Regions from separate parts of the Mucilaginibacter defluvii genome, predicted to be linked through region 1. Evidence: riboswitches for the same ligand, from Rfam matches in the RefSeq annotation. Region 1 holds a riboswitch; each other region holds the start of a gene.
What was found. Region 1 has a riboswitch for cobalamin ahead of ABD960_RS01580 (ribonucleoside-diphosphate reductase small subunit). Riboswitches for the same ligand answer to the same signal wherever they lie in the genome.
Positions count from the first base shown of each region.

Region 2: another riboswitch for cobalamin. It lies ahead of ABD960_RS08410 (TonB-dependent receptor plug domain-containing protein); the one in region 1 lies ahead of ABD960_RS01580 (ribonucleoside-diphosphate reductase small subunit).
Region 3: another riboswitch for cobalamin. It lies ahead of metE (5-methyltetrahydropteroyltriglutamate--homocysteine S-methyltransferase); the one in region 1 lies ahead of ABD960_RS01580 (ribonucleoside-diphosphate reductase small subunit).

Region 1 covers NZ_BAABJI010000001.1:360,609-368,026, reverse strand. Annotated here, with positions in the region: gene ABD960_RS01595 (hypothetical protein) at 1-375, opposite strand, end outside; gene ABD960_RS01590 (OmpW/AlkL family protein) at 482-1,171, opposite strand; gene ABD960_RS01585 (ribonucleoside-diphosphate reductase subunit alpha) at 1,368-3,740, opposite strand; gene ABD960_RS01580 (ribonucleoside-diphosphate reductase small subunit) at 3,848-4,825, opposite strand; cobalamin riboswitch at 4,957-5,202, opposite strand; gene ruvC (crossover junction endodeoxyribonuclease RuvC) at 5,291-5,887, opposite strand; gene aat (leucyl/phenylalanyl-tRNA--protein transferase) at 5,910-6,539, opposite strand; gene ABD960_RS01565 (DUF3857 domain-containing transglutaminase family protein) at 6,550-7,418, opposite strand, start outside.
Region 2 covers NZ_BAABJI010000002.1:492,442-499,859, reverse strand. Annotated here, with positions in the region: gene ABD960_RS08435 (SIR2 family NAD-dependent protein deacylase) at 1-169, opposite strand, end outside; gene ABD960_RS08430 (acyltransferase family protein) at 269-1,333, opposite strand; gene ABD960_RS08425 (hypothetical protein) at 1,445-1,609, shown strand; gene ABD960_RS08420 (DUF6580 family putative transport protein) at 1,743-2,315, opposite strand; gene ABD960_RS08415 (DUF5074 domain-containing protein) at 2,373-3,443, opposite strand; gene ABD960_RS08410 (TonB-dependent receptor plug domain-containing protein) at 3,453-5,453, opposite strand; cobalamin riboswitch at 5,561-5,761, opposite strand; gene ABD960_RS08405 (SRPBCC family protein) at 5,882-6,625, shown strand; gene ABD960_RS08400 (helix-turn-helix transcriptional regulator) at 6,675-7,343, opposite strand.
Region 3 covers NZ_BAABJI010000004.1:824,068-831,485, reverse strand. Annotated here, with positions in the region: gene ABD960_RS20800 (acetylxylan esterase) at 1-1,108, opposite strand, end outside; gene metE (5-methyltetrahydropteroyltriglutamate--homocysteine S-methyltransferase) at 1,441-3,753, opposite strand; cobalamin riboswitch at 3,928-4,113, opposite strand; gene ABD960_RS20790 (RNA polymerase sigma factor) at 4,363-4,932, shown strand; gene ABD960_RS20785 (FecR family protein) at 5,014-6,000, shown strand; gene ABD960_RS20780 (SusC/RagA family TonB-linked outer membrane protein) at 6,209-7,418, shown strand, end outside.

The DNA.
Region 1 (7,418 bases):
TATCAATTTATCATAAGCGCCACCAAAGTAAAATCCTAATACAATAAACCTGTTATCAACCATGCCTATAGCATTACTTTTTACGGGATAAGCATGGTGGTTAATGTTAAAGTTCAGTGTAAAATCATCTACCTTTTTATATAAGCCTATGCCGTAGGTCGGGGTAACACGGTAGTTTTGGCTCAACGCCCCTGTCGGGAAATCGTACCCGAACTGCCCGCCTATAGCCCAGCCCTTGCCCTGGTTAAAGCCAACATAACTTTCATCAGGCTCATACTCTATAACCGGTGTTTGTGCTTTAACCGCCGGGCAGTAAAACAGGGCTATTAATAAAAGCGCGACTGCGGGTAACTTAAAATGGTACAGGTTTATCATTATATGATCAGGGTAAAGGTGAACAATTGGTTGATTACTGGTACAGACGCAAAAAGCGCCGTACCGTTTAACCGGCACAGCGCTTTTATTTATCTAAACCAATTTTTTATAAGCGGCAGCCTATACCTATGCCTATCAGCCATGGGCGTATCTTAACATCGGCAGGTATGTTGCGCAGTGTTGGCTCAAGACTTGGGTTACCCGCCGGGGTGAGGTTTGAAGCATCTACTGTAACATCTGTTGAGAGGAACAGCTTCTTCATGTCCACGTTTACAAACCATTTTTTATTCAGGTCGATGTCCACACCGGCCTGCGCGGCAAAGGCAAAGCTATTCTTGTAATCAACGCCTTTAACGGTCGAGCCTTCATCGGCACCATAAAATATGGTGTAGTTGGCACCCGCGCCGATATATGGCCTTACTATACTGCCAGTAGGCACATGGTATTGCAGCGTTAGCGTTGGCGGCAGCAACCATACTTTACCCAGGTCAACATCGGCAGATGCAGGGCCGCCAATAGCGGTGAGGTTTGATGATGTGGTTTTCACTTTGTGGCGGGTTGTACCCAATATCAGTTCGGCCGAAAAGTTATTGGCGAAGTAGTAAGTAAAATCAAGCTCAGGGATAAAGCTTTTGCTGATGTCGACATCACCACCGATTACGCCTATATTGGCTTTCTCCTGCGGGATAACACCCACACCACGCAAGCGAATGTTCCATTCGCCTTTCTGTTGAGCAAAGGTGGTTGTTGAAGTAATAAGTAAAATTGCGGCAAGTAGTATTCGTAAATTTTTCATAATACATTTAAGTTGATCTATGCCTCAAATGTATTGGATGCCGCAGTGGCGACACATGACGGGGAGCACCTACGGGGATGATGCTCGTCATGCAAAAAAATGCCTGTAAACAAAAAAGCGGGGACGCATTCCAAAACGCCCCACGCTTTTTTAGTAAAACTATTAAACTGACACTTTAATAGCTACAGGATCGTAGTTATGCCGAACAGGTTACGCAGCCCTCTTCCATTGAGCAGCTTGGGCCTGCAGGTATCTCATCGGCAACCTGGGCAACGTGATCCGGGATAACCGGTTCCATGTTTTTGCCGCCCTGGTTTTCAACCGTAAACTTAACCGCTTGTGATGCCGCCTGCGTACGCAGGTAGTACATACCTGTTTTAAGGCCTTTCTTCCATGCGTAAAAGTGCATTGAAGTAAGTTTTGACGCGTTTGGCGAGTTAATGAACAAGTTAAGCGATTGCGACTGGCAAACATAAGCGCCCCTGTCGGCTGCCATATCGATGATGTTACGCATCTTAATTTCCCATACGGTTTTGTACAGTTCCTTAATATCGGCAGGTATTTCAGGAATATCCTGAATTGAGCCGTTAGCGCTGATGATCTTATCCTTCATGGTGGTGTTCCATAAACCAAGGTTAACCAGGTCGCGCAACAGGTATTTGTTTACCACGATGAATTCACCACTTAATACACGGCGGGTATAGATGTTTGAGGTATAAGGCTCAAAGCACTCGTTATTACCCAATATTTGCGAGGTTGATGCGGTAGGCATTGGCGCCACCAGCAGTGAGTTACGCACACCATGGTTCATTACATCAAGGCGCAGATTTTCCCAATCCCAACGGCCGCTTTCCGGAGTTACACCCCACAGATCGAACTGGAATTTCCCTTGTGATAGCGGTGAACCCTTGAAGGTTTCGTAAGCGCCATCCTGGATAGCCAAATCCTTTGAAGCCGTCATTGAAGCGAAGTAGATGGTTTCAAATATCTCTTTGTTAAGTTGTTTGGCGGCATCGCTTTCAAACGGTAAACGCAGTTGTATAAAGGTATCAGCCAAACCTTGTACGCCTAAACCTATCGGGCGGTGGCGCAGGTTTGAGTTACGGGCCTCATCAACCGGGTAGTAATTATGGTCGATAATGCGGTTCAGGTTCAATGTAACCTGGTAAGTAACCTCATATAATTTCTCGTGATCGAACACGCCGTTGTTGATGTAGCGCGGTAAGGCCAGCGATGCCAGGTTACAAACCGCTACCTCATCAGCCGAGGTGTATTCCATGATCTCGGTGCAAAGGTTTGAGCTTTTTATAGTACCCAGGTTTTGCTGGTTTGATTTGGCGTTTGCGGCATCCTTGTACAACAAATAAGGCGTACCGGTTTCCACTTGTGAGTCTAACACCGCAAACCAAAGCTCCTGTGCTTTAATGGTTTTACGGGCACGGCCTTCTTGTTCGTATTTAGTGTATAATGCTTCAAACTCGGCACCAAAGCAATCCGCTAAACCCGGTGCTTCATGCGGACAGAACAGGCTCCAATCCTCATTGGCCTCAACGCGTTTCATAAACAAGTCTGAAATCCAAAGGGCATAGAACAAGTCGCGGGCGCGCATTTCTTCCTTACCGTGGTTTTTACGTAAGTCAAGAAACTCGAATACATCAGCATGCCAAGGCTCCAGGTAAATAGCGAAAGCGCCTTTACGCTTGCCGCCACCCTGATCAACATAACGGGCAGTATCATTAAATACACGCAGCATCGGTATGATACCGTTGCTGGTACCGTTGGTACCGCTGATGTATGAACCTGTTGCGCGTACGTTATGGATGCTCAAACCTATACCACCCGCACTTTGCGAAATTTTGGCGGTTTGTTTCAGGGTATCATAAATACCGTCAATGCTGTCATCCTTCATGGTCAGCAAAAAGCATGATGACATTTGTGGTTTCGGCGTACCCGCGTTGAATAGCGTAGGTGTAGCGTGGGTGAACCAACGCTCGCTCATCAGGTTGTAAGTTTTGATAACGCTGTCGATATCGCTTTTGTGGATACCTACCGATACACGCATAAACAGGTGCTGCGGACGTTCCACTATTTTACCGTCGATTTTTAGCAGGTATGATTTTTCAAGCGTTTTAAAGCCGAAGTAATCGAACCCGAAATCGCGGTCGTAAATAATGGTGCTGTCTAACACTTCAGCATTATCTCTGATCACTTCCCAAACGTCATCAGCGATCAGCGATGCGTTTTTGCCATTCTTGCTATCTACGTACTCATACAGCATACGCATGGTTTCGCTGAATGATTTTACCGTGTTTTTATGCAGGTTTGACACAGCTATACGCGATGCCAGCAAAGCATAATCCGGGTGCTTGGTGGTTAATGACGCGGCAGTTTCAGCAGCCAGGTTATCCAGTTCCGAAGTGGTTACGCCATCATATAAACCCTCAATCACCTTTTTGGCAACGTCAATCGGATCAACCAGTTGAAACCCGTAGCACAACTTCTCGATACGTGCTGTTATCTTATCAAATTTTACCGACTCTTTGCGGCCATCTCTTTTTATTACAAACATATTGCGTGCCCCCTAACCCCCTAAAGGGGGAGTTTCTAAGTGAGTGTATTTATTATAGTTAATTATCTTTTTTGCTCCTCTCCTTTAGAGGAGGTTGGGTGGGGCTGTTAAAAGTCCTCATCCAGCGAGAACGATTTGCTCTCGGGTACGTTGTTTAGTACACCGCTTTTTTGATAGTCGCCTACGCGCTTTTCAAAAAAGTTGGTTTTACCCTGCAAGCTTATCATCTCCATAAAATCAAACGGATTGGTAGCGTTATAGTGCTTATCATAACCCAACTCTTGCAACCATCTGTCGGCCACAAACTCAATGTACTGGCTCATCAGCTTGGCATTCATGCCTATCAGGTTAACCGGTAACGCATCGCTTACAAATTCCTTTTCTATTTCAACGGCATCGGTAATAATGCTCGTTGCTTCCTCTTTGCTCAACTTGTTGTTAAGCATACTGTATAGTAAGCAGGCAAACTCACAGTGCATACCTTCATCACGAGAGATCAGCTCATTGCTAAAAGTTAAGCCCGGCATCAGGCCACGTTTTTTAAGCCAGAACAGTGAGCAAAAGCTACCCGAAAAAAAGATACCCTCTACCGCGGCGAAAGCTACAAGGCGCTGCGCAAAGGTGCCGTTCTCAATCCATTTAAGGGCCCATTCGGCTTTTTTGCCTACACATGGCACGGTATCAATGGCATGGAATAAACGGTCTTTTTCAACAGGGTCTTTAACGTAAGTATCAATCAACAGGGCGTATGTTTCAGAGTGTATATTCTCCATCATGATCTGGAAACCATAAAAGCAGCGTGCTTCAGGAACCTGTACTTCACTCATAAAGTTCACCGCCAGGTTTTCGTTCACAATACCATCGCTGGCGGCAAAAAACGCCAGTATGTGCGATATGAAATGCTTTTCGCCGGCGTTAAGCGTTTCCCAGTGCTTCAGGTCGTCGCTAAGGTCAATTTCCTCGGCTGTCCAAAAGCTGGCTTCGTGCTTTTTGTACATTTCCCAAATACGGGGGTAATTAATGGGGAGAATCACAAAGCGGTCTTTGTTCTCTCGTAGCAATACTTCATCGTTTTCCTGTTTCATAAGCGCCTCGTTAATTAAATTATTGTATGTGTTGCAGCAGGTACTGACAAAAGACGAGGGCGCGACAGGCAAGCGCTCAATGGCGCCGGCAGGCAGGCTACTTCTTTTGGCAAAACCCTATGCGTGAAAGTTCTGTCAAATACCGCAGGGCAGGTGTCTGGCTTTGTTTTGGTCAATGGTCAGTTGTCACTGGTGAGTGGTTAGTAGTCAGTTGTGAGCATTGGAATGACATCCAATCACTACTCACCGCTCACCATTCACTATTCACAACTCGCTGATGACTAAAACGATACAGTTGCAACGTCAGCCCATGAGTTTAACATGGTTCCCTTTTAATACCAGTTATAAAACCGGCAACCTTACGGTGTTTACAAAGAACTATTTGGTGCTTTCAAAGATAGGCGACGAGGGAAGTATCGAGGTAATGATAGTTTTTAACATCTGGGGTAAGTTATAAACACCTTACTACTTCTTTTTACCAACGCCTGATACGCGGGTGGCATTATCCTTTACAAAGGTATCCCAGCCGGAGTATGATTTTTTTGAAGAAGAAGAGGAGCCGCTAACAACGCTGCGCTGAAACGCGTGACATACCGCCACGGCCAGGCCATCTGTAGCGTCGAGAAAATCGGGGGTTTCGGTAAAATTCAGCAAGCGTTGTATCATACCGGCAACCTGCTCTTTGGTGGCATTGCCGTTACCGGTTATGGATTGTTTTATTTTGCGGGGAGCATATTCGGTTATATCAACATTACGGGACAAAGCCGCGGCCATAGCCATGCCCTGTGCCCTGCCCAGCTTAAGCATTACCTGAATGTTTTTACCGTAAAAAGGCGCCTCAATTGCCAGGCAATCGGGATGATAGTTATCAATAAGCGCTACCGTTTTTTCGAAGATGCGCTGCAGCTTGAGCATGTGATCGTCAATGTTACCCATTTTTACCACGCCCAGGCTAATAAGCTCCAATTTGGAGCCGGTTTGCTTGATCAGCCCGTAACCCATTACGGCTGTACCCGGGTCGATGCCTAAAATTATACGCTCTTGTGTATTGGTGCTTTGCATGTACAAATGCGAAGGTAACAGTTTATTGCCGCAGTATGGCCATATATTCATCGCGGCCGATCATGCCCGCACCCATGCTTTCCAGGTGTTCAGTATATACCTGGCAATCAATAAGGCTGTACTTACCTGTTTTGCAGAGTGTAATAAGCGCGGTTTTTGAAGCATTGCTTACTTTGCTGAACATGCTTTCGCCGCAAAAAACCTTGCCTACTTCTACCCCATACAGGCCGCCAACCAGCGCCTCATCCTGCCAAACCTCTACAGAATGGGCTTTGCCCAGTTGGTGCAGATTGATGTAAGCCGCCATCATATCACCGGTGATCCAGGTGCCATCCTGCCCTTCGCGAGGTACCAGCGAACAAGCCTTTATTACCTCTGCAAAGGCAGTATTAAATGTTACCCTGAACTTGCCCGAGCGCAGTACCTGCCGCATGCTTTTTGAGATGACTACCGTTGCCGGGTTCAGCACAAAGCGCTCGTGCGGCGAGTACCACAGTATGGGTGTGTCATCACTATACCACGGAAATATGCCGTTTTGGTAAGCCAGCATCAATCGTCCGGCACTCAAATCGCCGCCTATGGCCAGCAGGCCATCCGCTTCGGCCAGGGCCGGATCCGGAAACAGCAAACGTTCATCAAGCCTGAAAATCATCGGCGCAAAGTTACGCCTTGCGTTTTATAACCAGCTTTTTGTTTTGCGCTTTCGCTACGTTATCCAGGTATTGCTGCATTTCGGTATACTTTGCCGCCGGGATAATGTGGTTGTTTAACGTAAATTTAGCCGTGCTAACCACTTCATTTTTGGCTGCATCATAAGCGTAGTTCAGAGTATAATCGCCGTAGGCAAATTTTAAGGTTTGATTAGCCGGCATGTTCTCCACCTCAAACCCTTCGGGTAAACTAATGGTGGTTACACAATTTTTTAACAACGGATGGTCAAAGTAAAAATCAGCTTTGCGCTTTTCTTCCGCCGGGCAGGTGTATGCCCAAAGGTCAAACGCGGCCGGTTTATAAAACTGGCGCGGCCCGGCAATTACATCGCTGAATTTATCGTACGCCATTTCCAGTTCCAGTTCTTTCATGCCATCCTTATCATCGGCTTGCTTAATATTGAATGCAGCGGGTTGCTTCATTTTAAGATACCGGATAAAAAATTCTTTTTGCTCATCAACCGACATTTCGGCAACCCCAAGCATCATACTCCTGAACTCACCGGTATTTTTTAATTTTATGGTTGATACCGCGCTGCCATCAGCATTAAGCTTAATATTTACATTGCTGTTAAAGGCATTGTTTGCGGCTTTGGTTTTAGGCGTGCTCACCAGTTTGCCGCCGCTCTCGGTTATAAGTAAAGCATTACGGTTTTCAGTAAATGTGCCTAACACACCGAATGGCTGTGTATCACTCGTGCACTCCAGCCAGGTGGTATCGTTTTTAAAGGGAATACACAATATGGCATGGTTAAACCTGTTTTGGCTAAATGCAAAATCAGCAGGTTCGCTGTTTTCGCCGGCCCGGATCAGGGCATAGT
Region 2 (7,418 bases), on a different contig from region 1:
GCCGCATATTATAAAAATCCTGCACCAGCTCGGGGTTACGGCGCCATGCCTGTGGTGTGGCCACATCTTCAATGTTGTACCCTTCCCACAAGCCATCACTGTCTCTGAATGTTTTTAAGCCGCTTTCCGCACTGATTCCGGCGCCGGTAAGCACTACAATGTGTTTCATATTGTTCAAATATAACCCACTCGACATCTGAAGTCAAAAAATGGAGAACCTGTGCTGTTAACTAAATGACAAATAAAACAGTATCTGTAAAAGTCATTACTATTTAGTCATCCTCTTTTTTAACCAAACCCTTATCGGAATGTCAGCCATCTTTAAAATAATGTAAGCCAACAAGATCAGCAGTAACGTGCTGAATACAATTACAATTGTTTGTCCATAAAGCGATGGTTTCAGCTTTTCTACATAACTCATAAAAAGCCATATGAAAGGATAATGTATGATATACAGCGGATAAGAGATATCACCTAAAAACCGGCATAACTTATTTTGTAGTGCAGGCAATCTTGCTCCGGCACCTAACGCCACCACGAAGGGAAAGTAAATTATAACGATTAATGGATCAACAACACGATTAAATGCTGAAAAAGGAATGAGAAAAGTGATTAGCAAAAGCAAACCAACCGGCAGAAAACTCAACTTTGTATAAATAATCCATCCTGACCGGTATACGAGTATGCCAACAAGAAACGAAAAAAAGACGCGAATGCCGCCGCCTATAATATTGTCGCCACCCCAACCTACGGCCAGGTTCCCTGATCGCTGTGCTTCAAAGATCAGCGTTCCGGCTGCAACCAGCGTCAATATCCATAGTAACTTACTTCGAATTTTCACCAGAAAGACGGCATAGCAAATGTTAGCTATATACTCCCATAACAATGACCAGGTAGGCGGATTTAAGTGAAAAAGATTGAAATACCTTTCATGAACAAGCGGATAAGGGATCATCAAAAGTGAAGACAAGAACAACATAAATGTACTGTTTTGATATTTACCGTAAAGATTGTTGAAGGGATCAAACACAAATGCCAGCAAACCAATGACGGCTCCAATAAGCACCAACGGATGCAGCCTGATTAGACGCAGGGTTATAAAATTTTTGATGCCGATTTTAGCCAGCCGCTGGTCGTATGCGTAGGCAATCACGAAACCGGAAAGGCAAAAAAAGAAATCTACCGCCAGGTACGCATGTGCAATAAAACTGTCTTTATAATCCGGAATGGTAATTTCCATAAAATGAAATATTACCACTGCAATAGCAGCTATACCCCTTAACCCATCAAGCGTATTAAAATGTTGTTTGGTGTCGATCAACGTATCATTCATCAATAATTTATTATTTGTAACAGAGGGGGTAAAAATGAGATTTACACCTTGGAATACTCAGAACTATTGTATCAATGTTTCGCTGTTCTGTTTCAATTTTTCATAGCTGGTATGAAAACTGATCCTTTATTGCGAACTATAGTGCTAAAAAGGCAATACGAGGAAAATTTTAAAGAAAAAGGCAAGGCGGACTACATCAACCCGGTTTTTCAAAATAAGATTATTGATGCTCAATCGCTTGCAGCGGAGTTCCGGATATTGACGCTGTATAGATAACTAAATGTTAAAGCTTGTCTTTACTGAATGATAGAGGTTGTACTTGGATAAGCACCATATATCATACACCCGATGTAATAAACAAAAAAGCGGCCCTTATCGGAGCCGCTCTACATATTTTGTTTTTGCAAACTTACATGGCAAGCTCGTGCCTGCTACGTAAAATGGTGTATTTGTTTTTCGCTAATTCAAAACCACCGTACAATGCTAACCCAAATACCGCATCGCTGATAAGCATGTTGCGCAGAAACGGCAGCGCATTGGTAAGCGAAGTGATATAACCGCTCATGTCGTGCGTGTAATAGGTGCCGTAAAGAAAAGGCAAATCGGTGATCAGCCAGAACAACACTGCCGAAGCAACCGAACCCGCTAATACATTAAGCACATTAACCCTTGTTATCAACGTACCGATCAGCACCGTTAAAGCAAAGCATGAATAGGTTACCAGATCGAACCACGAAAATAAGGTGATATGGCCTGTATACAGATAATTAATGCCGATGTTGCTCAAGAATAATACTACAAGCGGCACCAAAAACGACTTCCATTTATCGGTAAAATAAGTACCTGCAAACAAAGCTACCGCGCCAACAGGGGTAAAATTACTTAAATGCTGAAACTCAAAAGTAACAAAACGCATGGCTATAGCGCCTACTATCATGAGTATGAGTACTGTATTGCGGGTGTTCATATTATATGCCGACATTGCTTGTATATTTATATGCGAAATTAACGATTAAAAAGCAATTTGTAAACTTAGCGTTTAGTTGTTTTTAAACACAACTTTACCCGGTATTAATCCTGTAGCTGCGCTATCCTTAATTGCCCCTTCACGGCTGAATATATAAAGTTTGCCATCAGCGGTGTAGCCTTTAGCATCCGTAACAAATACTTCACCGGTACTCTCTTTAACCGCTATGGCAAATGGTGTAGCAAATTTAAAGTTGCCGGTTATGAAATTGGCGTTACTTACCTGGTCGGTAGTTGTGTTAAATACCACTACTTTACCATCGCCCGAAATCAGGTATGCAGAATTTCCGGCTATCGCGATGGTGTTGCCATAACCAATATCAGTGGTCTCGCTCGATTTTATCGCATCGTTAGTACCATTGATAATGGTAAGTGCAGGCAGTATCTTATCATAGTCGCCTGCTGAAATCACGTATACGTCGCCGCCTGCATCAGCAGCCAAACTAACCGGGTTAGCCGGAACAGTGATCTTCTTTGTTTCCGTATTTGTATTTAAGTCAATAACTGATACACTGTTATCCGGATTGCCGAAGGTAAGTCCGCCTGAGTTAGCTACATAGAGTTTTCCGTTCGCAATGGCCATTTGTTCAGGGTTACGACCAACAGTGATGAACTTCTCGATAGTGAGGCTCGCGGTATCAATCACGGCTACCGTATTATCATACGATGTGATATAGGCCTTATTTTTATAAAAAGCCACATACCTGGGCTGGCGCGCAACACCGTTATTTTTCATGTCGATATGTTTGATCAGCTTACCATTGCGCGGGTCGACTACCTCTAAGGTACTCGAAACGTTCACCGTAATGTACATTTTTGAGCCATAAATTGCAGCATCATTCGCTACAGAACCCAAGCCGGTGCCATTAGCAGCCGAAAATACATCTAAAGTAACCTTTTTGGTTGTGGTATTATAGAAAGTTAATGACGCATTGCTTGCGCTGAATGCTCCCTGATTAACGATAAATACGCCAGTGCCTAAATTATCTTCGGCAACTATCGGGTCGTCATCCTTACTACATGAAGTAGCTAATAACGAAAGGGCAGATAAAAGTAATAAGTAGCTGTGTTTAAATGATCTCATTTTGATGTATTAAATTGTTAATTGAAGTGTTAAGCGTAGTGAGCGCGGCGGCATGGGGTATCCTTTCACAATTACGTAATTACTGTTAAACGCGTTGTTAACCTCCACCGCTGTATAAAACTGTTTTTTCAGCAGCTTGAAATTATAGGTTAGCGACAGATCGCTTACATGATATGCAGGAACATAATATTCCGGCCGGTTATTGCTCAGATAATATCGCGACGATGAAAAAATGTGATTATAAAATAAGCCGACGCCGTTGTGCCTAACGCCTGCATTTAAAGCAAGCGTATGTTTTGGCGTGTATGGTATCTGATCTTTATAAAAACTATCGCCCGGGTTACTGATATCAATTGCCCGTTGATAGGTATAAGCCAGGCTAAGTAAACCCGCATAACCATTAACCGGTTTAAAACGTGTTTTTAGGTTTAAATCCAGCCCTCGGATATCTACCTTACCAATGTTGCGCACGCTTAAAATCTCTGCCGACCGCCCCGGAAAGGAGAAAATTTTATTGGTTACCTTATAATAATAACCATCAACGCTTGCCAAAAAATATTCTGTAAAACTGTCGAAATTTTTGGTGTAGACCGCACCGGCATTAAATTGGCGTGATTGTTCCGGTTGAAGATTACGTGGCTGTACGGCGTAGTAATATTGCTCGGACAGGTTAGGGTAACGATAAACATCTTTATAAAATGCCCGAAACAGTAATTCGCCGTTCTTTATCGCCTCAAAGCTTGCCACAAGCGTTGGACTTAATGCCGATTTTGATTTTGCTGCGGTGTTTGTCTCCGCATCATCATTGATATACATGCTGAGTAAACTTGCCTGAAACCCGAAGCGGCCTGTTTTTAAGTTACTCGCCAACACATTGTATAACGACAATCGCTTTGGAAACGCGTACCTGTAAACATCAATATCCATATCTGTAAACGACGCATCGGTACCGTAGGATATTTCCCAGTTATTAAAGGGTTTATAGCTTAAAGTGGCGGATTGGTAAAGCTCGCGCTGTGTATAATGTTCATTAGCGCCGCCATTATTATTCAAAAATGAAGCATCGGTATAATGCTGGTAATTGTGCGATGCCTTGGCGGTTAATAACAGATGCAATGAACTCTGCCAAATACGGTCATAAACAGCCTGCACAAAAGCGTCCTGGTTAAGCAGGTGCTGATCTTGATATACAGCATTAAGTATGACCGGACCGGGCAAACCACGGTCAGAGCTGATGTAATTAAACTGAAGCCTGAACGTCGTACTGTCGTCTTTGCTGTAGTAAACTCCCCAGTCAATTTGCTGGGTAGATACGTCGCTATTTACACGCCTGCCGATGGTGTCTCTGCCACCAAAGTTATCTTTAAATTTGTAATTGCCGTTAGCTTTTTGTGTTGAGGCGTTTAGTACAGCCGACCAATTATTACTCAATCGCTGCTGCCACTGTACATAAGGATTGATTAAACTAAAGCTTCCGGCACGCACACCGGCAGTAATGCCGTAAGGTTTTTCAACACTTAATTGAGGCTGCTTTGTAATGAGCGAAAGCACCGCCGAATTCGCATACGAACGAGCTGGCAAGCTTAGGTTAATCGGCTGGCCGGTATATAAAATAATCTCCTGTAAATTCAATAAATTAAAGCGCCCAAGATCTACCTGCCCGGTTTGCGCATCGTTTATCGGTATACCATCGTACAAAACGCTGGTGTAACCGGCACCCATACTGCGTACCGAAACTGTTTTTAATCCGCCTATTCCGCCATAATCGCGCACGGCAACTCCAGAAAAATTGCGAACTGCATCGGCTACGCTAAAAGCGCTATATCTGGAAAAATCAGCAGATGTAATAGCCTGAACAGGAGTAGCCGACTTTAAAACACCTGATGTAATACCTTGAATGTGTACTTCCTGTAAGTTTTTGACACTGTCGGATTGCGCGAGGGTATTCTGGCTAAAGCCCAATATGAAAAACGCTATCGCATTTAATGCAAAAATATTTTTGTTTAACATATTGATTTCACCACGACTATTTAAAACGAAAAGAGATCAGGAGAAATATAATATGAGTGAAATGCGCATTGCACATGCCATTCAAGCTTCAATCCCCGAAAGCTTCGAATAATTAATTACTTATGGCAGGTATTCTGACTTGCTCCCCTCACTCCTGCCTTCCCATAGTTTATTACTACAGTGGCTTATTGACGGATTTTTGGTTACAGAGCTTACAGCTGCGGGACAGTTACGGACTTACACCGTATTCCCTTTTAATTTGCGAGGCTATCAAGTAACAACGCAAAACCAAAAGCGCACAAATGTACAATAAATAGCGACTACTATTTAAAAAAAAACCGTTCGTGTAAAAGCAAGTTTTTTAACTAAAGCAAAACTCCTTTAACGGCACAATGTTATATAAGTAATCTACTTAAAAACATATCATTATGTCGAATGCATCAATACAGTTGGCAAACAACTACCACCGCGCCGAGAATAACGCGGAACCTATAAACCTAACATGGCCGGAGCGATATATCTCCATTGCTACGGGTGTTAAATTAGGAATATCGGGTTTTAAAAACCTGTTTAAAAGTCCGTTTTCAAGTATTATAAAACTTGGAGCCGGCGGCTACCTGCTAAGCAGGGGATTTACAGGCCACTGTGAATTGTATAGCCGGGTTGGTAAAACCACTACCGATGATGTGGTGAACGTAAATGTACGTTCAGCCTTTGTGGTTAACAAGCCGCGTTATCAGGTTTATGAGTTTTGGCGTCAGCTTGATAATTTGCCTCTGTTTATGAAACATCTGGAAAGCGTACAGGTGATTGATAACACCCGATCGCACTGGGAGCTTAAGTTACCGGCCGGCGTAGCCCGTGTTACCTGGGATGCTGAGATTGTGAAGGACGAGCCGGGTTACATGATTGGCTGGAGCTCACTGCCGGGATCTATCATTGATAACGCAGGTAAGGTACGTTTCAGAGATGCCGAAAATGGCGGAACCCTGGTTGATGTGGTGATCAGCTACCACCCACCTGCAGGTGGCCTTGGCGCAAGTATAGCGTATGCTTTGAACCCGGTGTTTAAAAGCATGGTCAACGCTGATGTTCAGAACTTTAAGCAATACATGGATATCGACAATGATACCCGCGAATTAAACGACAAAAGCACAGACCCGCTGTTGTAGAAATTAAATCTATTAATTAAGGCGCTTACAATATTTGTAAGCGCTTTTTTTATAGCAGGTTGAAGGCGCGGGCGTATTCTGTAAATTCAAAATTATTGGATATGCCAAGCTTTTGTTTGATGTTTCGGCGGTGTGTTTGCACTGTCTCTGCCGATATGAATAGCTCTTTAGCTATTTCGGGCGAACTTTTGCCGCCAGCCACCAATTTTAAAATGCTGATCTCCCGCTTACTTAACAAGCCAAAACGCGCCGCATTGTTACGAAGGAATATATTTTCGGCTAATAATCGCTCGGCTTTGGGTTCAACTTCTTTCAGATTTTCAATGGGCAGCGCGGTAGTTATGGTTAGCAAGGGCTTGCCATCATCATCCCACATAAAAATACCGGTGGAGGTAATGTGCCAGGTCCAGTCATCCTTACCGGCGTATTTTACCTGTTGAAAATAGCTGAAACTTTCGTTCTTTTTATTGTCACGTAAAAGCTTCTCCATTTTCGGCAGCAGGCCTTCCATATATTCCATGTTGAAATAACGCGGGTAGTATTCTGCTCCCATTTCCCTTAACTCATCAACGGTTACTCCCAGTAACTTCTGCCCTTTTGAGCACATATGAACTACCGAAAAATCAGCAATATGGTGGATGATAGTTACGCCGGGCAGCATTTCGGCATAGGGTGCGAATTCGGTTATTTTTTGGCTGATAGGTTTGGGTAGTTCCATTTACTCAGGGCGAACATTAATTTCCCTGAATATGTAAAATAATATTAGAAAGTAAAAATGCACAAAAAAAACGCC
Region 3 (7,418 bases), on a different contig from region 1:
AGAGGCGCTGTTCGGTAAAGCCGGTTTTTTGACTTACATAATTGTTCATGTACCAAACCGGGGTTTGCACATTAGGGTGCATGGCTTTTGATATGCGCACGGCGTTATGAATATCACTGTACAGCGGTACCTCAGTGGTTACCAGTTTTATACGCTTATCCAGCGCGGCCACCACAATAGCTAAAGCACCACCCTGGCTGCCGCCGTCAATAGATATACGTGAGGTATCCAGCCCCATATCCTGGTGCGAGGCAATAAAATCAACCCCGCGCAAGCAATCCATATATACCGCGCGGTACACGTAGTTGTTCCGGTCGCCGATGTTGTAGAGGTTATATTGTATACCCTTGGTGTTAATGGCATCCTTGCTGTTGCCATTGCCACGCACGTTTATGGAGAATACCGCGAAATCATCTTCCATCATGCTGGGCTCCATGGTAACCAGGTAGCCGGGCACGCGGTAGCGTACCGGTAATTTTTTAGGACGGTTTTTAGGGATGGTCAACCAGCCTCGGATCAAGGCGTTGTTCCATGAACGCATCTCTACTAAATAAACGGTGATCTTGGGGGTCGACAGATCCTTGCGCTCCAGCACCCGGTACTTTGGCGGCACCTTGCTTAACGAGTCGCGCGTTTTTTGCCAGAACGATACAAAATCAGCCGGGCGGTTATTCTCCGCTACGATCTGATCCGGCCTTACACCAAAAACACGGCGTACGGTATCATCATATAAGGAAAGATTGAAACGAAAACTTAGTTCATAGAACCCAGGCGTTTTAGCAGGTATTTTAAAACTAAGCTTTTTACTGCCACCCGGGCCTATTTTTACTTTTACCGAATCAGTAGATACATGTTTACCGTAGTCGGTTTTAAGCTCATAGCTTACTTTACCTTCCTGAACTTCTTTATAAGTACTTTTAACTTTAATATCGTAAGCTACCTCGGCCGGATCGTTAAAGATAGCATTCCTGATTTTAGGTTTGATATCCAGAAAAACTTCACCTTCCGCCTCACCGCCTTCTTCGTGTTCAGGGGTTTGGCTGTAAGCGGCTACAGGCAGAGCTACACTCATGCATATAGCGAAAATAAAAGTTAAAATTTTATTCATCAGGGCCTGAAAAATCAATAGTTGATAACTTAAACCTTAGGGCAGCAATACCAGCTAAGCATATTTTTACCCACAATAGGGAAAAAATTACCCAATACCCCATATTGTAGAGCAGTATTTGAGCGGTGTGGTTTATCTCGCTGTTATTAAAACAACTTAACCACAGCCACTTTTCCTGCTTTAAATATTAAGTATTAATTAACCGCTATTTGCAATAAATGTTAAGAGGCAAAATCGATACCAACTTAGCCGTAAATAACTGACTTAGGGGACTATGCCATATACGGAAGGCTATAAACAAAACGGGCAGGAAGTACCTGCCCGTTTGATATTTAAATTGTTGCTTCAGCTTTTATGCTTTGCCTTGCCTGCTGCGCGGCCGCTACCATGTTTTGCAACGCCACTTTAGTTTCGGGCCATTTGCGCGTTTTAAGGCCGCAATCCGGGTTTACCCAAAGGTTACGGGCGGGTAGCAGTTCAGCTGCTTTTTCAAGCAGGGCCACCATCTCGGCTGTGGTAGGTACGCGCGGCGAGTGGATATCATAAACACCCGGCCCAATCTCATTAGGGTATTTAAAGTTGGCGAATGCCTCCAGCAATTCCATTTGCGAGCGCGATGTTTCAATGGTGATCACATCGGCATCCATAGCAGCTATATGTTCAATAATATCATTAAACTCGCTGTAGCACATGTGCGTATGTATCTGTGTTTCATCAGTAACGCCACTTGCTGAGATGCGAAAGGCCTTTACAGCCCAGTTAAGGTAAGCTGCCCGGTTAGCCTTGCGCAGCGGTAAGCCTTCGCGAATGGCGGGCTCATCTATCTGTATAATGCCGATGCCGTTTTGCTCAAGGGCAACCACCTCATCACGTATGGCCAGGGCTATCTGGTTGGCGGTAACCTCGCGCGGCTGGTCATCCCGCACAAACGACCATTGCAGTATAGTCACCGGCCCGGTAAGCATCCCTTTCATCAGCTTATCAGTTTGGGCTGCAGCAAAGCGGCTCCACCTAACCGTCATATCGCGCGGGCGCAAAACATCGCCATAAATTACAGGCGGCTTTACGCAGCGGCTGCCATAACTTTGCACCCAGCCGTTTTTGGTAAAAGCAAAGCCGTCCAGTTGCTCGCCGAAGTATTCAACCATATCGTTACGTTCAAACTCGCCATGTACCAGTACGTCAATACCAATTTCTTCCTGCCAGCGTATGGCATCTATGGTGGCTTGCTCAATAGCCTTTTCATAATCAGCGGCGCTTAGCTCGCGCTTTTTAAATTTAGCCCGCAGCTGGCGTATATCTTCAGTTTGCGGGAACGAGCCAATGGTAGTTGTAGGGAAGGCCGGGAGTTTAAAACGCTGCTGCTGTATTTGCTGCCTGTTGGCAAAGCCGCTTACACGTTTATCGTCGGCTTCGGTCAGTTCAGCGATACGTTGTTTAACGGCTACTTTGTGCACCCGTGTTGATAATTTGCGTGCCTCGATAGATTGTTGATTGGCTTGCAGATATTGCTGATCATCAGTACCAGTAGCTATGGCTTTAAGCTCTTTTATCTCGTTCAGCTTCTGCCTGGCAAAACTCATCCAGTTTTTAAGACCGTAATCAAGTTCTGTTTCCAGGCCGAGATCAACCGGACTATGCAGCAGTGAACATGATGGCGCTATCATAACACGCCCGGCACCGATAGCAGCTTTCGCTTTTTCTATCAATTCCAACGACGCTTTATAATCATTCTTCCAGATGTTACGGCCATCAATTACACCTAACGACAGGCTCAGGCTTTCAGGCAGTTGTGCCAACACGTCATTCAATTGTTGCGGCGCGCGTACCAGGTCAATATGCAGGGCGGCAACCGGCAGATTTACGGCAAGCGAGGTATTATCATGCAGGGCATCAAAATAAGTAGCTACTAAAATATTTACACCGTTAACACGATTGCTTATCAATTTATAGGCATATTCAAAGGCTTCCTTCTCTTTTTGCGACAGATCAAGCGCCAGTACAGGTTCATCTATCTGTATCCATTCTGCGCCTTGTTGCTTTAAGCGATTGATGATGTCGACATAGACAGGTACCAGTTTCTTTATCAGGTCGATACGTTCAAAGCGGCTGCCTTTTTCTTTGCCCAATAACAGGTAAGTTACCGGGCCAATCAATACGGGTTTGGCATTGTTGCCCAGGTATTGGCGGGCTTGCTGGTACTCGGCAAATGGTTTTTCAGAGAATATACGGAATTCCTGCACCTGGGTAAACTCGGGTACCAGGTAATGGTAATTGGTATCAAACCACTTGGTCATTTCCAGTGCCGTAATATCCAATCCGTTTTGCTGATAGCCGCGGGCCATGGCAAAATACAAGTCAGTTTCGGTATTAGTTTTAACTTCGGTAAGCACTGGGGCAAAGCGCTCGGGTATTACCCCCAACAGCAGGCTCATATCCAGCACCTGGTCGTAAAAACTGAAATCGTTACAAGGTATCAGGTTAATACCCGCATCCAGTTGTGTTTGCCAGTTTTCTTCCTTAATTGCTTTTCCAACCTGGTTCAGTTCTTTCAGGTCGATTTTGCCTGCCCAGTAATTTTCGCAGGCTTTTTTGAGTTCACGGCGGCTACCAATGCGCGGGTAACCTAAGTTTTGCGTTAGCATTCTTTTAAAAAATTAATTAAATAAATCTGTTAAAAGCGCTTTAGCCTAAGCTTCGCAATGCGTTTGGGGTGGAGTAGAAAGACAGGCACGACGGTACATAGCAATCCCGTCAAAACAGAAGGTTAGCCTAACATGTACATCATACCTGATCAATTGCTTCATACCGCGAAAGCATTGTCAATTCGGTGGCAGGCAGGTCTCCTGGCTTGTAACATTTCTGCCGCTCTTCCCATTTATTAAAACAGTGAGCATTTGTTGGCAGAAACCTTTTGCGTTACTTACAGTTGCGCGACAGCCCGTGATTTGCACACGGTTCCCTATTAATTTAGCGTTTGTAAAACCCGCACCGGTTTGATGAAGAATAAGTAAAGAACTTGCAGGGGCTAAAATAGATAAAATATAATTATCAGGGTTTGCCCAGGTTTTTAAACGACACAACCGCAAATAAATCATTTGCGGCACACATAGCAACCACATAAAAAGACGGATTTTACCGCCGATTTTATATTTATTTAATGGATAAATAACATTTAAACAAATTAAATTTTGTTATGGAAGCTTTTTAATTATATTAGGAAGTCCGAAATCATGTAAAACCAATTAATTGTGATGAGAGGGTTTAAATTAAATCGCCACCGGAATTTAACCTTTGAGGAAGTATTTGAGCATTATAAGCTGCAGGTTTATAATCAGGTTTACGCTATAGCAAAGTCTGGTTACGCAGCCGAAGAAATTACCCAGGAGATATTCATCAAGCTTTGGACAAATGCCGAGGCCTTGAATGATGTAAAAAACCTGGGCGGTTACATTTATACCATTACACGTAACTATTCCCTTAATTATTTGCGTAAAGCTGCCAGCGATACCCGGCTGGTTAACGAGCTGATGCGCGTAGCCGTTGTTGATGATAACAATACAGAGGCTCGCCTTGCGGTTTCTGAATGCAGGCAATTGATATCGCGCGCTGTAGGCCGGCTATCGCCACAACGCCAGTTGGTTTATAAACTATGTAAAGAGGACGGCATGACGTATGACGAAATTGCCGCGCAGCTCAACCTCTCAAAACATACGGTAAAAAACCACCTGATGGCCGCCCTTAGCTTTATAAATACATACCTTACCAAAAATGGTGTCCACTCGGCCATGGTGCTGCTGTTTTGCTGCATTTATAACCAATAGCACTACAAACAAATTTTATTTTACTTTTTATTAGTCTGATAGCTGATTTACTGTGTCTTTAGTATATCAATCAGTTATTAAATGGATCAAAGTCAGCGTAAATCAGAACTTCTTAAAAAGTACATGGGCAATACGTGTACACGCGGGGAGTTTGATGAATTGTTTGAAATGCTAAGGCAGGCAGACAATTTTGATGATTTTGACCTTGCCTTTAAAAACCATTGGGATAAAGCATCACAGGTGGCCACGCCCAAAGCGGCAAATCTGGGTGGCATCCGGCAAAACGTTGTAATGCGCCTGTGGAGCATGCGCAGGGGGCGCGTACGCGTTAAATACGCAACTGCCATTTTATTGATATGCGGCGCGGCGCTGTTTTTATTTAACCGTTACCAAAAGCCCGAGGCGCCGGTTTACCAAACCGCACAAACTTCAGCAGCCAAAACAAAAGTAGTATTATTGGCTGATGGCACCCGCGTTACATTGAATGCCAACAGCAGCTTACGCTATCCCGATAATTTCAATGCCGATAAACGCGAAGTGTACCTGACGGGTGAAGCTTATTTTGAAGTATTTCATGATGCAGAAAAACCATTTGTAATTCACTCCGGCAAGTTGCTTACCCATGTTTTGGGCACAACCTTTACGGTTAGCGCTTATCCGCAGGCGGCATCCCCGTTAAATGTAACCGTACTAACCGGCAAGGTAGCCGTAAAGCATCAGCAGGCCAATGCCCTTGCGGTGCTTACCCGGGGCGAATCAGCAACCATGAGTTACGGCAAAACACGGTTTGAACTGACCAAACTCAAAAATCCCGAAGACGCCATTGCCTGGATTGATGATAAATTGATTTTTGAAAACACCGATCTGAAGCAGGTTGCCGCCGTTTTGAGTAACAAGTACGGCGTCAGCATCATTATAAATGATAAAAAGCTGGCCGACCAGCGCATAACCGCCATTTTTCAGGGTCAAAGCCTGCAAGGCATCTTAAAAGCCGTTACCAAAATAACGCATACCAATTATACCACCGTTAACAACAATACCTATACAATAAGCACCAATAAACAGTAACATACTTAACCCCAAAAAAGAAGGAGAGAAATTATAGATAAAATCACGACATAAAAAAAGGTTGAATGTGGTACCAGCACATCCAACCCCTGGGCATGTTGCCCCAAATTCATAGCCAAACCCTGTAAAGGGCATTTCATCACTATAAATTTTGATCAAATATATGACAAATAAATCATTGTCCTCTCATTTGATATGCAAAGCATTTATGCGGCTAACACTAATTTGTACCATCATTTCTGTTTGCTTTACATACGCGTCAGCCAAAAAACTTTCCGCGCAGGATTTGAACACCCGTATATCGCTGCACGTAACCAATATGCCGGTTAAGGATGTGCTGCGCCGGATAAACAAAGAAACCAAAATCAGCTTTGCCTTCAGCAATACTATTGTAACCACCCAACAGGTAAGCGTTGATGCCCGCAACGAGCAACTGGGCGCTGTTTTAAAAAGAATGCTAAGCCCTATCGGGATGGATTATTCCATATCAGGCAATGTGGTTTTAATTGATAAAAAGAGTCCTGTTGCCGATGAACCCGCTCCGGCAGAGAGCAACACCATACCTGCACCGGTAAAAATTAGCGGCACCGTGGTTGACGATGCCAGGCAGCCGCTGATAGGCGTAAGCGTAATGATAAAAGGCAGCAACAATGGCACCGTAACCAATGCAGACGGCCGCTATACCATTACCGCGCCGGACGATAACAGCATCCTGGTATTCTCGTACATGGGTTTTATTACCCAGGAGATAAACGTTAACGGCCGCAGTACGATTGACGTGCAGCTGGCTGAAAATAAAAAAGAACTGAACGAGGTGGTGGTAACCGCTCTTGGTATCTCTAAGCAAAAGAAAGCACTGGCCTACGCCGTAACCGAGGTTAAGGGTGACGAATTTACCCAGGCACGCGAGAATAACGTAGCCAACGCTTTAACCGGTAAAGTGGCCGGTGTTAACGCCACAGGCCTATCAACCGGGCCGGGCGGATCGAGCAGGGTATTGATACGCGGTAATGGCTCCCTGTCAGGCAGCAATCAGCCATTATATGTGGTAAACGGTATGCCTATTGACAACACGGTACCGGGCGGTAGCGCCTCTACCAATGCGGGCGGGGGCAACGTTGACCGTGGTGATGGTATTGCGGGCATTAACCCGGATGATATTGAATCCATGAGCGTATTAAAAGGTGGTACCGCCGCCGCGCTTTATGGCGCGAGGGCTGCCAACGGCGTTATTTTGATCACCACCAAAAAAGGCCGTGCTGGTAAAGGTATCGGTGTGGAGTATAACTCAACCTTCACGGCGGAGAGCCCGTCCGTATTCCCTGACTGGCAGTATGAGTATGGCCAAGGCGATGGCGGTGTAAAACCGATGACACAGGCCGCCGCCATACAAACCGGCCGCCGCTCGTTCGGTGCGC